Regions from separate parts of the Exiguobacterium sp. PHA03 genome, predicted to be linked through region 1. Evidence: riboswitches for the same ligand, from Rfam matches in the RefSeq annotation. Region 1 holds a riboswitch; each other region holds the start of a gene.
The links. A riboswitch is a leader RNA that binds a small molecule or an ion and turns the genes downstream of it on or off. The one in region 1 is predicted to bind thiamine pyrophosphate.

Region 1 (4,213 bases):
ACGGAAGATGCGAAAGGGAAGCGGACCGTCATCGAGGAATCAATTGACCAAGATGAGACATTCGACGTGCCGGTGACGATTGATCCGGGAGAAGAAGGCAAGATTACGATTTATAAAGACGATACGGTGTATCGTTCAAAAACCATCACGTACAATCAAGCAAAAGACGCACAGTGAATGTGATGAAAAAGGAGTGCATAGGATGACGGAACAACGCATCGAAGAGAATCGAGAAGGAACGATCATACGCCTGCAGGGTGGCTTTTATGATGTCATGACACCAGAAGGAGAGGTCCGTTCACGGGCAAGAGGGAATTTCCGAAAACGCGGCATCAGTCCAGTCGTTGGAGACGAAGTCGTGCTTCATATCGAAAGTGAGACCGGGTATATTCTCGAAGTGAAGGAGCGGGACAACTTTTTAGTACGCCCGCCTGTCGCGAATATCGATCAAGCGTTGCTTGTCGTCTCGGCTGCAGAACCTGATTTTTCAGCGCACTTGCTCGATCGTTTCCTCGTCTTGATCGAAGCGAAGGAAATCCAACCCGTCATCCTGTTAACGAAGATGGACTTGCTTGATGATGTCAAAGGTCCTGCAGTTAGAGAGGCAATTGCCGCTTACCGGAAGATTGGTTATACGGTCATCGAGACATCAAGTGAGACATTGACAGGTGTTGAACAAGTCCGTCCGTTACTGGCCGGGAAAACGAGCGTTCTTGCCGGACAATCCGGTGTTGGGAAAAGTTCATTGCTCAATGCACTGGAGCCCTCTCTTGATTTAGAAACAAGTGCCATCTCGAAATCACTCGGACGCGGACGTCATACGACGCGCCACGTCACATTAATGCCGCTTGCCGAAGGATTGATTGCCGATACGCCAGGTTTCTCGAACCTCGATTTTCCGTATGATATGGAAATCGAGGATGTACGGTGGAGTTTCCCTGAATTCGTGGCTGTACAAGATGATTGCAAATACCGAGGTTGCTTGCATTTGAATGAACCCGGTTGTGCCGTCAAGGAAGCCGTCGAAGCCCAAGAAATCATGTCCTCTCGTTATGAGAACTATGGTATGTTTATAGACGAAATCAAGAATCGAGCCCGGAGGTATTGAAGATGATTAAAATTGCACCATCTATCTTATCAGCAGATTTTGCGAATCTCGAACGCGATGTTAAAGCAGTCGAAGCAGCAGGCGCGGACTATATCCATTTTGATGTCATGGACGGTCAGTTCGTACCGAATATCTCGTTTGGACTACCTGTGCTTAGCAGCTTACGTCAAAAGACGGATATGATTCTCGATGTCCATTTGATGATCGACCAGCCAGAACGTTTCGTCGAGGATTTCGTCAAAGCAGGGGCGGACATCGTGACGTTCCACGTCGAAGCGACGAATCATGTCCATCGTGTCTTGCAACAAATCAAAGCAGCGGGCGCAAAGGCAGGAGTCGTCTTGAATCCCCATACGCCATTATCAACGATTGAACACGTCCTTGAGGATGTCGATATGGTCTTATTGATGACGGTCAATCCGGGCTTCGGTGGACAAGCCTTCATCGAGCGTGTCATGCCAAAACTCGCATCACTTGCGCAAATGAAAGCAGATCGCGGTCTGACATTTGAAATCGAGATTGACGGTGGCGTCAATCCGGAAACGGCAAAGCTTTGCATCGATAACGGTGCGAACGTTCTCGTCGCAGGATCAGCAATCTACAATGCACCAGATTATGCGGAAGCGATTACTAGCATTCGTCAAGGGGCTGCCGTATAATAAGAACGAGAAAACGAAATATGATGACCGCAAGGGGTGTCGCTTGAAAAGCGGCTGAGAGGAGTCTTTTAGACTTTAACCCTTCGAACCTGTTCCGTTCAAACGGACGTAGGGATGTGGCGCACGCAGGCAGTACGGCGTTCGTCGTACTGCCTTTTTGCGTCCTCTCGTACAATGAAGGAGGAAAATAGCATGAAACGGTTACAAATGATGATGGAAATTGCCATCTTCGCCAGTCTCGGAGTCGTCTTTGATTTACTGATTCCATTCAAAATGCCACAAGGTGGCTCGATCAGCTTAGCGATGTTACCGATCTTCGTCATGGCATTTCGCCACGGGGTCGTCGGAGGGGTCGTCACGGGAGCGCTTGTCGGTACGATTCAATTGATGTTCGCTCCACAAGTCTTGACGATCGTTCAACCGATGCTTGACTATACGATTGCGTATGGTGTCGTCGGATTAAGTGGTCTGTTCGCGCGTCAAGTCAGACTAGCCGCACGCAATGGACAAAAGAAAAGCTTGATGGCGTTCGTTCTCCTGGCGACGTTATTAGGCGCAGGACTCCGTTATATCTGTCATGTCATCAGTGGAATCGTCTTTTTTGCCGAGTATGCCGAAGGTCCAGTCGTACCGTATTCATTGATTTATAACGCGACATACATGGTACCGTCTTACGTTCTTTGTGGTGTCGTTGCGGGTCTTTTATTTACGACTGCGCCACGCTTACTCCGTTATTCGGCACGAGGCGTCTGAGATGCGGGCGATTCTCGTCTGTGCCGGTCCGCGAGAAGAAGCGCCGGATTTACGGACGTTTTGTCAGCCAGGTGATTTTATCGTCGGTGTCGACGGTGGTGTTCAGACGATTGAATCGTTTGGGCTGACATGCGACCTGACGATTGGTGATTTTGATTCGCTTGGTTATGTACCAGAAGGGGCAATCGTTCATCCGGCCGAGAAAGATGAAACGGATCTCGAACTGGCACTTCGTACAGTCTCAGAGGAGAAACAGTTTGAGGATACCTTCATTATCGGGGCGACAGGTGGGCGGCTCGACATGACCGTCCAAAATGTATATCTATTGAAGCGATACCCAGAGGCACGACTCGTGACGAAACGAGAAGAGGTACGATACTTGGCTGAGGGAACGTATGCAGTCGAAGCAGGGAGCTATCATTATCTTTCGTTCATTCCACTCGTACCATCGACTTTAAGCTTATCCGGAGTCAAATATCCACTTGATGCACATCCAGTACCGGTCGGAGGTTCCTTGACCGTCAGTAATGAATGGTGTGCGTCAGAAGCGAAGGTAGAGCTCCATCAAGGAGAACTATTGATGATGCGGACGCTTAAGGAATAGCACAATCATAGGAAAGAGGCCGTGGATGACTCCGCGGCCTCTTTTTAGATGAAATTATTCTTCGAGTTGAGAAGGGGCGACACGGATGTCGCTTTGAGCGGATAGATGTTTTCCTTTGACGAAGAGATGATAACTTCCCCACATGACAAGGAAGAAAGGAACACCGATGTATAGAGCGATTCGTTGATCCGCTTGAAACGCAAGACTGACGAGGACGACGACGTTAAGTGTCAACGAAATCAGTGGTAACACCGGATAGAGTGGTGTCTTGAATTTCAGTTCGGATACATCGTGTCCGTTTCGGACGAACTGACGACGAAATGCAAGCTGCGAAGCAGAGATTGAAATCCAGCCGACTTGAGCCCCGAGTCCGGCTAAGGACAAGAGCCAAATGAAGACGGTATCTTCTGCGAAAAATGCGGTCAGAAGCGATAACATCGCGAACATCATCGTAAAGAGCAACGCCCGCATCGGCACACCACGTGCATTGACGTAAGATAATTTCTTTGAAATCATCCCTTCTTGCGCCATTGCCCATAACATCCGAGTCGCCGCATATAATCCGGAGTTTCCGACGGACAACAGTGCCGTCAAGACGACGATGTTCATCAAATCAGCAGCGTACGGAATACCGATCGCATCAAAGACCATGATGAACGGACTGCTGACTCCGCCAGCTGTTTCATACGGAATTAATGCACCAACGATCGTAATCGATAAGACGAAGAAGATGAACGTCCGCCAGACTGTATTGCGGATCGCTTTTGGAATCGATTTTTCGGGCGTGTCGGACTCCCCAGCCGCAACACCAATCAATTCCGTTCCTTGGAAGGCGAAGTTGACGGCAATCATCGTCGTCAAGACACCGAGAATCCCGTTCGGAAACCAACCGCTTGCCGTAAAGTTCGCAAATAACGATGTTGGGCGATCTGCTTCCATCGGTAACCAGCCGAACCAAGCAGCGCCACCTAGAATGATGAAGAACAGGATCGCGAGGACCTTCAAACTCGAGAACCAGAATTCAGCTTCACCGAATGCTTTGGCGGAGACGGCGTTCAGACCGAACAGTAAGACCGTAAAGACGGTACA
Region 2 (4,213 bases), 770 kb from region 1:
GAACGAAACGGCGACACCGCGCTTCGCGACAGGTACGCCATCGCTTGCGACGACCATTGCGAGCGAGATCAAGACACCGGTCAGGATGGCAGTCAGGATGCGGGTTGCGAGCAATACTTCGTAACTTGGAGCAAAACTACTGGCAAGGTTCAGTAAGACCCAAACGAGTAACAGACGTAGGATCAGGCGACGCCGTTCCAGGTGACCGGTCAGCGACATTACAATTGGTGTACCAATCGCAAAGGAAATGGCAAATGCCGAGACGAGCGTACCGGCTGTTGCGATCGTGATATTAAGAGCTGAGGAGATTTCAGCGAGGATCCCGACGATGACGAATTCGCTTGTTCCGAGAACGAACGTCAGGAGCGACAACGTGGCGATCAACAGCCAATCGCGTCGACTTAAACGAGTAGTAGGTGACATGGATGATTCCTCAATTCTGGCGCTTGCGCGCGAAACTATGAGTAACAGGATAGCATGAAACGATTTCGTCGGGTATCGCAAAGCGAGAATTCGGGAAAAGAACCATTATTCGAAATAGCGTGAGAATTTCCAGGCTTGCTGTTTTTTGCGTATACTACAGATGAAGACTACTGACAAAGGAGTGGAAACGATGCAAGCGACAGTGACATGGAACAAACAGATGGGGTTTAGTGGACAGACGGAATCAGGGCATCATCTTGCGATGGATGCAGCACCGGAGAACGGTGGCGAAAATCAAGCACCACGACCGACTGAACTGCTACTACATGCCGTTGCCGGCTGTACTGGAATCGACATCGTCTCGATTTTAGAGAAGATGCGCTTGACGATTACTCATTTCGAAATGGATATCGAAGGGGAACGGGCAGAGGATCATCCGCGGCGTTTTACGTCGATCTCGATTCATTACCGGCTTGAAGGTGATCTCCCAGAAGATAAGGTCCGTCGCGCCATCTCGTTATCAAAAGATAAATATTGTTCGGTCTCGCAATCCTTGAACGCTGAGATTTCCGTCTATTATTCCATCAATGGTGTCCGGAGCGAGGATCCTTTGTGAAGAAAGTAGCACTGATCGGTTGCCTGTTGCTTGCAGGGTGTGCGCAGGAGACGACGGAACCAACGAAACCATCACAACCAGCAACGAAGCAACCGACGGAGGCGAAGAAATCAAAGCCTGAGCCGACAAAGGAAGCACAACAACAAGCACGATTAAAGCAACAACTTGAAGCGATGTCGACGTCAGAAAAGATCGATCAATTGCTCTATATCGGAGTTGCCGGCACGGAACTTTCAGCAGCTGACCGGAAATTGTTGCAGACGCATGCGATCGGTGGGGTCTTACTGCTTGGTGGGAATATTACGTCAGAAGATCAACTCTTGACGTTCACGCGTGCCATTCAAGAAACGAACCAAAAACCGTATGCCTTCGTCGGGGTTGATGAAGAGGGCGGACGGGTCAGCCGGGTACCGGATCAACGATTACGTCTCCCGACTAGTCAACGGATGGCGCAAGGTGCAGATGCTGCAAAAATGGAAGATGTCGGACGTACGCTCGGTCACCTGTCACGATTTTATGGGTTCAACATGGACTTCGCACCGGTCCTTGACGTCAATAGCAATCCGAACAATCCAATCATCGGCGACCGTGCGTTAAGTGCTGATCCAAAGACCGTCGCGACTCTCGGTACGGCCCTGATGCATGGGATGCAAGAGACGGGAACGATTCCGGTCGTCAAACATTTTCCCGGTCACGGCAATACGAGTGTCGATTCCCATGTCGGTTTGCCGAAAGTGACAGCATCAAAGGAAGAACTGAAGCGAACGGAACTGTTACCGTTCCAAGAAGCGATTCAAGAGGGCGCCGAGATGGTGATGGTCGCCCATATTCTCTATCCCGCGTATGACGATCAAAATCCATCTTCGCTCTCGAAGCCGATCTTGACTGACCTCTTGCGTCAACAACTCGGATTCAAGGGTGTCATCATCACGGATGACCTTGTCATGGGGGCGATCACGAAACGATATGGTCTCGCGGAAGCGGCACGCCAGGCACTTGTCAATGGAGCAGATATGGCGATGTTTTCGGAAGCAGGTGCCTATCCGAAGGTCCACACCGAAGTGATGCAAGCCGTTAAAGAAAAAACGTTGTCGTCAGAGATGCTCGATGCTAAAGTGATGCGGATCCTGAAGCTGAAGCAGACCTATGCCGACAGCCAGAAGCAACAGCGACCGACGAAATCGGAGCTTGTTCAGCAAGTGGAAGCGCTCAACTAGGACTAGCGAAGCAAAGCGACTCATGCTAGACTAATGGGGCAAGCCAATTAAACACGAAAAGGCACTAGGGGAGTCTCGCAGCAGACTGAGACGGAAGTATCCGGACCCTTTGAACCTGATCTAGTTCGTACTAGCGGAGGGAAGTGGCTCGAAACCTTAGATATCCTTAGCGCTTCAGCGCATTTTCGGACCACTCCCTTCAACATCGGGAGTGGTCCTTTTTCGTATGGAAAGGAAGAACATGATGCGTCTACATCTGATTTCGACGGGATCCATCAATCCACGCGATGGAGTGGAAACCTTTCAATCGCTTCAACCATATACGGATCAGCTTCATCTTCGAGAACCAAATTTGTCGGCAACAGAATTGTTAGATCTGATTGACGCGCTCCTTGCAAAAGGGTATTCGTCTGATCAATTAACCGTTCACGACCGGGTCGACGTCGCCCATGTCGCTGGCATCGGTGTGCAATTGACGCGACGTTCCTTACGTGTCTGCGATGTTCGGCGACACTTTCCGAATCTCATCATCGGGAAATCCGTCCACTCTCTGGCAGAAGCACTTGCAGCGGAAGCGGAAGGAGCCGACCGACTGCTTTACGGTCATATTTATCCGACAGCGTCGAAACCAAACGTGCCACCGCGAGGGATCGATGCCTTGAAGCAAGTTGTCACTTTCACGACGAAACCAGTCATCGCAATCGGCGGGATCACTCCTGATCGCATTCCTGAGATCGCAGCGACCGGTGCAAGCGGAATCGCCGTCTTATCCGGTATTCTCGGTCAAGCGGACCCGCATGCTGCCATTCAGCGTTATCAGGGGGTACGGGTATGACGGATCACATCATCATCGGTGGTGGAGTCATCGGTTTGACGCTTGCTTACAGTCTCGCTTGTCAGAACGAATCCGTTCTTGTCCTTGATCGCGGAACATGCGGACAAGGGACGAGTCGGGCGGCTGCCGGGATGCTTGCGACGGACATCGAGCTGAGAGAAGAATTGCATACGCTTGCCGCGCGAAGTCGCCGTCTGTATCCGTTACTTGCGCGACGCCTCACGCGCGAGACCGGGATCGATTGTGGCTACCGGGAACAACCATTTTTATTGAAACAAAATGGGCAAGAATACTTATTTCCATCGGTCGGTCAAATCGACCCGCGACGACTAACGACTGCATTGATGCATGTCTTACGAAATCGTGGGGTACCAATCGAAGAACAGGTGGACGTCACGCGAATCGAGGAGAGTAATGATTTCATTAGGGTTGAGTCGAACACGGGAACGTGGACGGGACGAACGGTGACGGTTGCTGCCGGACGCGGGTCCCAAGCCTTGCTCGATACAGTTGGCATTTCGATTGCGACATATGGGGTCAAAGGGGAGTGTCTCGCAGTCCGTCTCGCGGGTCAGCCGTTACGCTCGATCCTGTTTGATGACGCCGTCTACCTCGTACCGAAAGCGGACGGACGGATATTGATCGGTGCGACCGAACTACCGCACGACGAGACGATCGGTGTTAGTGTCGCAGGAGTCACGTCACTGCTTCAAGCAGCAGAGCGTCTCTATCCACCGATCCGTGATGCTGTCATCGAAGAAGTCTGGTCAGGCGTACGACCACAAACAGAGTTCGGCTTGCCATATATCGGAGTCGCCGATTCATCCCGTCGGATCTTTATAGCGACGGGGCATCATCGGCATGGCATATTACTCGCACCGGCGACAGCGGAAGTCTTGGCAAACACATTACGGTTGATCCTAAAGGAGGAAGTCCGATGAATATTACGATTAACGGCAACGACCACACCATTGAACAGATTGAGACGATTGAGGACATGCTCACGCAACTTGGCTTAGGGGAAAAACTCGTCATCGTCGAACAGAACCGACAGATCATCGACCGCGGAGCTTACAATCAAACGGTCGTTCGGAACAATGACACATTCGAAATCGTTCATTT
Region 3 (4,213 bases), on a different contig from region 1:
CTGTTCATCCATCCAACGGTTGGGGCTGTCACGCAAGGCTATGGCTCAGCAGGTGGAGAAAACGGTTATACGTTCCATAACGGGATCGACTTTGGTGGTCCGGTTGGAACTCCAATCGTTGCAGCTGCAACAGGAACAGTCATTACAGCATCAGGTGGTGGTCCTTACGGAAACCACATCATGATTGCTCACCAATTAAACGGTAAAACGTACACAACATTGTATGCTCATATGAGCGCACTCAATGCTCACGCAGGTCAACGCGTCAGTCAAGGTGAACAAATCGGTTTACGTGGAAGTACTGGGAATTCAACTGGTCCACACTTACACTTTGAAATCCACGTCGGTGGATACAGCTATAGTGCAACTGGTCCAGCTAGCTCAGTGAACCCAATGACGATGTTTTAAACAGTAAAGAATCGTTGCTTATGCAGCGGTTCTTTTTTTGCGATTTTCAAAAAATAAATGATTATATTACAAAAAAACGTTTTCATTTGAAATGTAAATGAAATTTTTTTGAAACGATTAGGGTGCTATAATCTATTTCAGATATGAGAGAAACTTGAATACTATAATAAAATATGAAAAACATAAGTGAGGAAAACGATATATGCTAAAAAAACTAATTTCTACCATTGTTTTAGGAGCATTACTTATAACAGGAACACAACCAATTGCAGCAGCAACGATCAAAGAAAAAAAGGCTGAAAATGCCGCAGAACAACGTAAATTAGAAAAAGCAATTAAAAAACAAGAGTCGAAAATTTCGAAAGAACAACGTCAAATCAATCGAATCGATGCAGCGATCAACGAAAAGATTTTTCAGATTTCCGAAAAAAATAAACAAATCGAGAAATTGAATTTGCGAATCGATGAATTAAAAGCAGACATCGTTCGCTACGAAGAGATGTTGAAAAAACAAGAAGAACTACTCGGTGATCGTCTACGTGTCTTCCAAGAAAACGATGGAAACTCAATCAAATGGGAAGAAGTCATTTTTGGATCGAAGGATTTAGGTGATTTATTTAGTCGTGTCATGGCAGGGAAAAAAATCGCGGAGCAAGATGATAAAATGATTTCGGATTACATCGCAACCCAACAAAAGCTAGCGGAAGCAAAACAAGCGCTCGTTGAAAAAAAGGCGGAGCAGGTTGAAGAGAAGAAAACATTAATCGAACAAAAAAAAGCGTTGAAAGTTCAAATGAAAGAACGCAGTGCTACGCTTAAAAAATTACGAAAAGGTAAGACGAAGTTTACGACAGAACTTCTAGACGCGAAAGAACTACAAGCCACACTTGAAGCTCAAGAACGTGCGATTGCGGCAGCGAAGGCAGCAGCTAAAGCAGCGGCTGAAAGAGCAGCAGCCGAGAAAGCAGCAGCTGAAAAAGCCGCTAAAGCGAATGCTCAAGCAGCAAAACAAGCAGGTAAGAGTTCAGAATCACCTACTTCAGTTGCCCCACCCGTTGTTTCGAGCGGTGGGAAATTCGTTCGTCCATCTTCTGGTGGCGTATCACAAGGGTTTGGACCAGCAAGCGGTGCGAACGGCTATACGTTCCATAATGGTGTCGATTTCAGTGGTTCGGTCGGCTCACCAATCGTCGCAGCAGCAGCTGGAACGGTCATTACAGCTTCAGGTGGTGGGCCTTATGGAAATCACGTCATGATTTCTCACTTCCTTGACGGGAAAGTCTATACGACAGTCTACGCTCATATGAGTTCATTATCTGTTCATGCAGGACAAACAGTTTCTCAAGGTCAGCAAGTTGGAACACTTGGTAGTACTGGGAATTCAACAGGACCACACTTGCATTTCGAACTACATGTCGGAGGCTATCAGTACAGTGCCTCTTCTCCTCTGAATGCAGTTAATCCATTAGCATACCTATAATTCAAAACGAGCTTCGGCTCGTTTTTTTCTTGCCGCTATGCTACAGTTAAGGCGAAATGAATACTTGAGCAACTAGGGGAGCTGGAGGAATCCGGCTGAGAGGAAAACCAATCTGTTTTCGACCCTATTACCTGAACTGGATAATACCAGCGTAGGAAAGTTGAGCCGAACGAATACCGAAATGGTTGGATAACGATTTCGTATAGCGTCGACTGCTTTTTTACAGCGGTCGACGCTTTTTTTTGTCGGTAACAACTCCCTTACATTGCTCGATGGAAAGGTGAGAAAAATATGAAACATGTATTGACGATTGCGGGATCTGACTCCGGTGGTGGAGCTGGAATTCAGGCAGATTTAAAGACATTTTCGGCATTGGGCGTTTATGGGATGAGTGTTTTGACGGCGGTAACGGCTCAAAATACACTGGGCGTTCAAGCAGTAGAAGAGTTATCATCGGAAATCGTTGATGCCCAATTAGCTTCAATCTTTTCAGATATTCGTGTGGATGCTATCAAAATCGGTATGGTCTCGAATGCACAAACGATTCACGTCATTGCAACACATCTTCGCAAACAGACAGTTCCGATCATACTAGACCCTGTCATGGTCGCAAAAGGCGGGCATGCCCTATTGCGGACGGAGGCAGAGGAAGCACTAATCGCGGAGTTACTGCCACTTGCGACACTCGTCACACCAAATTTACCGGAAGCAGAGCGCTTAACAGGGCAGTCAGTTACTAATCTAGAGGAGATGCGACTGGCGATGCATCAGTTGGCTATGAAGACTGGAGCCGTCTTGCTAAAAGGTGGACATCTACCGGGAGCTGCCACGGATTTATTATGGGACGGGCAAGAGGAATACCGTTTCACATCAGATCGGTTAGATAATCAACATACTCATGGAACAGGCTGTACCTTATCTGCAGCGATTGCGGCACGGATGGCACTTGGAGAAGCTTTACCGGACAGTGTACGTCAGGCCAAGAAGTATGTTACAGAGGCGATTCGTCATGGATTTGCTCTCGGACAAGGGATTGGACCGACACATCATTTTCATTCACTTTGGAGGGATACACATGTTTACGACCATTCTTAAACACAAACCACTCATTCATCATTTGACGAACACAGTCACGATCAATGATTGCGCCAATGTCACACTCGCCGTTGGCGCATCTCCAGTCATGGCGGAGGATATTCGCGAAGTGGAAGAGATGGTTCGACTTGCGCAAGCTCTTGTCTTGAACATTGGAACAATTGATGCAGACATGCAAGCAGCTCAACGACTCGCCGCAAGCGAAGCGAGACGCTTGAACGTTCCGATCATCCTTGATCCAGTTGGAGCGGGAGCTACATCATTGCGTACGTCCTTTTCAAAAGAATTGAGTAGACTCGGATGTACGGTCGTTAAAGGAAATGCTTCAGAAATCAAGACATTGCTTGGGGAGAATGGACGAACAAAAGGAGTCGATGCTGCTAGTGATGAGATCATGGATCGAGAAATCATTCGTGCATTCGCTCGTAAACAAAAGTCCGTCATTGTCGTCACAGGTCCAATCGACTACATCACGGATGGCATGCGCGAAGTGGAACTACAAGTAGGTACGCCGCGTCTCGGAGACGTCACAGGTACGGGGTGTATGACAGCTTCTTTGATTGCGAGTTTTCTTGGTGCAGGATATTCTGCGTTTGAGGCAGCAGTCCACGGAACATTTATCATGGGAAAAGCAGGAGGACAGGCAGCATCAGAAAAAGGTCTAGGTAATTTCAAACGAGAGTTGTTCAATGCAATCAGTCTGATGACGGAGCAAGATTTGATGGAGGTGGTAGAACATGTCAATTGATTATTCCATTTATGCGGTGACAGATCGTCGATATCATCCGGGAGTTGCAATCGAAACGGTCGTTGAAGAAGCGATTTTAGGTGGTGCAACGATTATACAATTACGGGAAAAAACAGCGCAGGGAAAGGAATTCTTCGAACAGGCAGTCCGGTTAAAGAGATTGACGGATCGTCATGATGTTCCTTTGATTATCAATGACCGAATTGATATTGCGTTACTTGTCGGAGCTGGTTTGCATATCGGACAAGAAGATATTCCTCTAACCGCAGCGCGCCGTCTCTTACCGAACACTGTGATCGGCGTATCGGTAGCAACCGTCGCGCAAGCGATTGAAGCAGAACGAGATGGAGCATCTTATTTAGGTGTAGGTTCTCTATTTGCGACGTCATCGAAAGCAGACGCCGACTCGATGTCACACACGATGCTTCAAGCGATTCGCGAAGCCGTGCGCTTACCTTTAATCGGCATTGGTGGAATTACGG
Region 4 (4,213 bases), 390 kb from region 1:
AAAAGCAATCCGTCCTTGCTCCATGACGAGGACACGATCCGCATACCGGGCGACGAGCTCCATATCATGCGTCGCCATGACGAGTGTCGTACCGTTCTGTTGTTCCATCTGTAACTGTTCCATTAAGCGTCGTGTCGTCAATCCATCTTGTCCGAAGGTCGGTTCATCGAGCAACAATAAGTCTTTCGTTTGTCCGAGCATCGTTGCGACGCTGAGCCGTCGTTGTTGCCCCGTACTAAGAGCAAGTGGTGACTGCTGTTTGACAGATGTCAGTTCCAGCCGTTCGAGCAACGCCGCGCGCTTAACGTTCGTCGCTGCCCGGTGGCTCCAGTCGATTTCCGCTTCGACCGTCAGCTTAAGAAACTGCAGATCCGGTTGTTGAAAGACATAGCCAACGTGCTCATAAAAGCGACGCCGGGAGTAACGATGAACCGGACGTCCCTGGAGCTGATACGTTCCACGATTGGGAAGCAACCGCCCGAGTGTCGCAAGCAATGTACTTTTCCCGGATCCATTTGCCCCAAGCAGCATCACCCATTCTCCTGTCTGCAGGGAAAATGTCGCATCGGTCAGCGGATATGGTGCTTTCGTCGATAATGCAGAGACGTGTAATAAAGAGCGACCAGCTGTAGCGACGGGGGAAGGCACATGAAGTCGCGCCGCTTGCGGTCCATCTATGGGTAATGTCTCTAACGTATACGGATACAAAGAGGGAACGGCAATACCTTTCGTTTGAAGCTCTTTGTAATCCTGGGGGAACAGATCCCGTGGATCTGCTGTCGCAGTAATCGATCCGTCCTCAAGCAAGACGACCTGGTCGACGTACGACAAACAGACATCGAGTTGGTGTTCGATCAAGACGATCGTTAAATCGTGTTCTTTTTGAATCCGAAAAATCAACGCCATCAGCTCATGTTGTCCGATTGGATCAATCTGAGCCGTTGGTTCATCGAGTAATAAGATCGTCGGCTCAAGTGCTAGGACCGCTGCGAGCGCGAGACGCTGTTTCATTCCACCGGATAGACTCGCGATCGGTGTCGAGAAGGGGAGGGGGAGACCGACGAGTGCGAGTAAGCGTTCAATTCGTTCATCCATCTCCACGCGCGGAATCGAGCGATTTTCTAAACTAAAAGCGATTTCGCGTCCGATCGTCTCCATGCAGAACTGTTCTTCTGGATTTTGAAACAAGATTCCGACCGAACCGGACCGGGTAACGGTACCAGTCTGTTCGACTTCAATCGTTTCCGGTGTCAGTCCGGCAAGGGCATGAAGTAATGTCGTCTTGCCACTACCACTTCGTCCGAGCAGAAGGGTCGTCCCTTGCTCAATCGTCAGCGATACATGATTGAGCACCGATTTCATCTGACCGGGATAGCGGATGCTGAGGTCGTCGACAGTAATCATGCGATTTCTCGTTTCGCACGTCCTGCCGCAAACCCGTTCAAGACACCAGTCGCAACAAGGCGACGGACGAGAATGGCTGCAAGCAAGCCACCGAGTAATGCGCCGCTGATCAATTGTAAGCCAGTTGTCGCAAGCAACGTCGTCGTTGTGTAGTAACCGAATCCGTTCGCGATTAGACTATAAACGATGCTACCAATCGCGGCTCCGACACCCGATAACATCAAGGTCCATGTGTCATAACGACGGTAACGCGTCATCGCGAAGACGAGTTCCGCACCAAGTCCTTGGCAGACTCCGATCAGAAGAGCGGATAAACCAAAATGACTACCTGTGAACAGTTCGACGGCTGCCGCGACGACTTCCGCAATTAAAGCGGCACCTGGCTTTTGAATGATTGCTGCGACGAGCGGACTCGCAATGATCCAGATGCCAAACATCCAGTTGGCACCGACAGGACCGAAGATCGCTGAGATCGGCAACCAGAGTGTTGACCAACCAAGATAGATGACGCCGCAAGCGACGGCGAGCATCATCATGACCATGATTTCTTTCATTTTCCAGTGTTGCATTAGATACGTCCTCCTTTGAATGGGGGAGACGCCAAAAAGACCGCCCTCCGTAAAAAAGAGAGCGGTCCTCAGAAAAACTGCGCGCAGCAGGAGTCATTGGATGTGATCGCTCCACTTTCCTACGCTAGTATGAACTAGATCAGGTTCGAAGGGTCCGAAGTGAATCGTCTCAGCCAATTGGGCTCCCCTAGTGGATATGGTAATAGGTGATACGCTGTTCACTTTAGGCAATCCAGCGTCTGTTGTCAAGACACAAAAAAACGATACGCCGCAAAGGGCGTATCGTTAAACGACTTATTTATTGTCTTCGTTCTCTTCAGCTGTTTCTTCTGAAGACGCTTCTGTTGCTTCCGCTTCGTTGTCTTCGCCAGCTTCTGCTTGTGCCTCTGCTTCCTCGATTTCTTCAAGATCCTGCTCGAGTGTCGATTCGACGACAGCTGCGACTTGAATATCGCCTTCTGTAACGATGCGGAAATCTTTTTGTTCTGGAAGATCGGCTACAGAAATCGAATCGCCGATTTCGAGGTTCGTGACGTCGACTTCGACGTTCTCTGGTAATTTATCTGGTGTAGCGGCGACTGTTACTTTAAAGAGTGTTTGTGATAGGAAACCACCAACTTTTGCACCGGCTGCTTCGCCAACAAGTACAACGTCTGCTTCGACTTCTGTTTCTTCATCCATTTTCACGGCGATGAATTCAACGTGATCGACTGTTGGTGTGAAGACATCCATATCACGGCGATTGATCAAGACGTTAATATTTTTACCGTCGAGTTTGAGTGAAATCAAGACGTTTTCACCGTTTTCTCGGACGATTTTAAGCAATTCTTTTTCTTCAAATGCGATTGGTGTACTTTCCACTTTGTAACCATACACGACGCCAAGAGCTTTTCCTTCATGACGCAATTGTTTACGGAGTGAGCGTGGACGTACCTCGCGTTTTTCGGCTGTTAAATTAACTGACATGTTCATTTCCCCCTTGAATTTGGTATAGCCCTCAAAAGGTAATGAATGTAGGAGCAGGACGAATCCTGAACAATATGAATCATGCTAAGACAATCGGTTTCAGACTCTCATGAATCTGACGCTTTCGTGACTTTGCATTTCTCTCCCAGGTCATTACGCTGATATTGAGAAACATGTGTGAGTAAGTCACCGGTTTGATGCGGTGCTAATGAGTTTATACCCCTATGTTTTAAATCCATAAACCTCTTTTTTTATCTTTTTGAAGTCGAAAGACCTCCAAACCGCTTGAAATCAGGGGTTAAGAGGTCTTTCGTTTTTTTCATTCTTTATGATGATTCGTTGATTTTCACGAACTAAAACACGAACGAGGCGTTCAATTTGCCGCATCGTCGTCTGTCCCATCGTCGAAATTTGCAGCCACTGATTGTAAACGAGATAGTCGCTTTCGTACTGGACGTGATACCCCTGAATGCGCAGAGCGTCGCCTAAAGCGGTTGCGGACGGATGAACGATCGTCAGTATTCCCGGCGCTTGTGCTTCTTGTTGTGCGAGGAGTTGGAATCCAGTTGCGCGGACGGCTTGTTCGAGATAGGTCATCTTGATTGCTGCTTGATTAAGATCGAGGGCATCAAGCGCTGCCTGACAGGCAAGCAACAGGTTCGACGAGCCGGAAAAGGCAACCCCTTCCGCATAGAGTCCTAAATCCAGATAACGGGGAATACAGAGAGAAGGTAGGACGCGATCTGCGTGACCAATGAACGCAAGACCCGGTAAACCACCAATCGCTTTCCCGGAAACAGTCGTGACGAATTTGCAACCAGCGTATGAGAAACGTCCGGTTCCAACAGCGCTGATCGCATCGACGACGAGTGCGGTTCGTTGATCTAACAGCACTTTTACTGCATCAAGATCATAGAGAACACCCGTTGACGTCTCACAATGCGTCAACCAGATCCAGTTGTATGCCGTTTGCCTCAATTGATGAGCGAGTTGCTTCAAGTCGATCGGGTGACCGGGGGGAAGCGTATGGACATCAAAGGACTTGCCGGCACGTGACGCGTGATCAATCAAGCGTTGACCGAACTCGCCGCCGTTCAGGATCAATCCATGTCCAGTGAGTTGTTGCGCGACAATATCATTGGCGAGCGTACCGCTGCCGACGGCCATCGAGACATGTGGCAAATCCAGCAACTGACACATTCGGCCACGTAAATCTTGATCGAGCTGCCGCATCGAGGCCGTCCGATGTGGACGCGGTGCTTGTTGCGCCGCTT

Region 2: it holds a riboswitch for thiamine pyrophosphate, as region 1 does, so the genes downstream of both, Q7C19_RS02610 (thiamine phosphate synthase) here and thiT (energy-coupled thiamine transporter ThiT) in region 1, are expected to answer to the same signal.
Region 3: it holds a riboswitch for thiamine pyrophosphate, as region 1 does, so the genes downstream of both, thiD (bifunctional hydroxymethylpyrimidine kinase/phosphomethylpyrimidine kinase) here and thiT (energy-coupled thiamine transporter ThiT) in region 1, are expected to answer to the same signal.
Region 4: it holds a riboswitch for thiamine pyrophosphate, as region 1 does, so the genes downstream of both, Q7C19_RS04735 (ECF transporter S component) here and thiT (energy-coupled thiamine transporter ThiT) in region 1, are expected to answer to the same signal.

The regions. Positions count from the first base shown of each region.
Region 1 is NZ_JAUTYQ010000001.1:1,275,837-1,280,049, reverse strand. Features, by position in the region: gene pknB (Stk1 family PASTA domain-containing Ser/Thr kinase) at 1-177, shown strand, start outside; gene rsgA (ribosome small subunit-dependent GTPase A) at 203-1,108, shown strand; gene rpe (ribulose-phosphate 3-epimerase) at 1,111-1,767, shown strand; TPP riboswitch at 1,790-1,899, shown strand; gene thiT (energy-coupled thiamine transporter ThiT) at 1,960-2,520, shown strand; gene Q7C19_RS06865 (thiamine diphosphokinase) at 2,522-3,124, shown strand; gene Q7C19_RS06860 (amino acid permease) at 3,179-4,213, opposite strand, start outside.
Region 2 is NZ_JAUTYQ010000001.1:508,249-512,461, forward strand. Features, by position in the region: gene Q7C19_RS02595 (MFS transporter) at 1-423, opposite strand, end outside; gene Q7C19_RS02600 (OsmC family protein) at 614-1,039, shown strand; gene nagZ (beta-N-acetylhexosaminidase) at 1,036-2,256, shown strand; TPP riboswitch at 2,313-2,415, shown strand; gene Q7C19_RS02610 (thiamine phosphate synthase) at 2,498-3,091, shown strand; gene Q7C19_RS02615 (FAD-dependent oxidoreductase) at 3,088-4,032, shown strand; gene thiS (sulfur carrier protein ThiS) at 4,029-4,213, shown strand, end outside.
Region 3 is NZ_JAUTYQ010000004.1:117,980-122,192, reverse strand. Features, by position in the region: gene Q7C19_RS14430 (murein hydrolase activator EnvC family protein) at 1-408, shown strand, start outside; gene Q7C19_RS14425 (murein hydrolase activator EnvC family protein) at 611-1,888, shown strand; TPP riboswitch at 1,953-2,063, shown strand; gene thiD (bifunctional hydroxymethylpyrimidine kinase/phosphomethylpyrimidine kinase) at 2,180-2,983, shown strand; gene thiM (hydroxyethylthiazole kinase) at 2,964-3,731, shown strand; gene thiE (thiamine phosphate synthase) at 3,721-4,213, shown strand, end outside.
Region 4 is NZ_JAUTYQ010000001.1:888,957-893,169, reverse strand. Features, by position in the region: gene Q7C19_RS04740 (ABC transporter ATP-binding protein) at 1-1,404, opposite strand, end outside; gene Q7C19_RS04735 (ECF transporter S component) at 1,401-1,973, opposite strand; TPP riboswitch at 2,073-2,172, opposite strand; gene Q7C19_RS04730 (50S ribosomal protein L25/general stress protein Ctc) at 2,268-2,939, opposite strand; gene Q7C19_RS04725 (GNAT family N-acetyltransferase) at 3,231-4,213, opposite strand, start outside.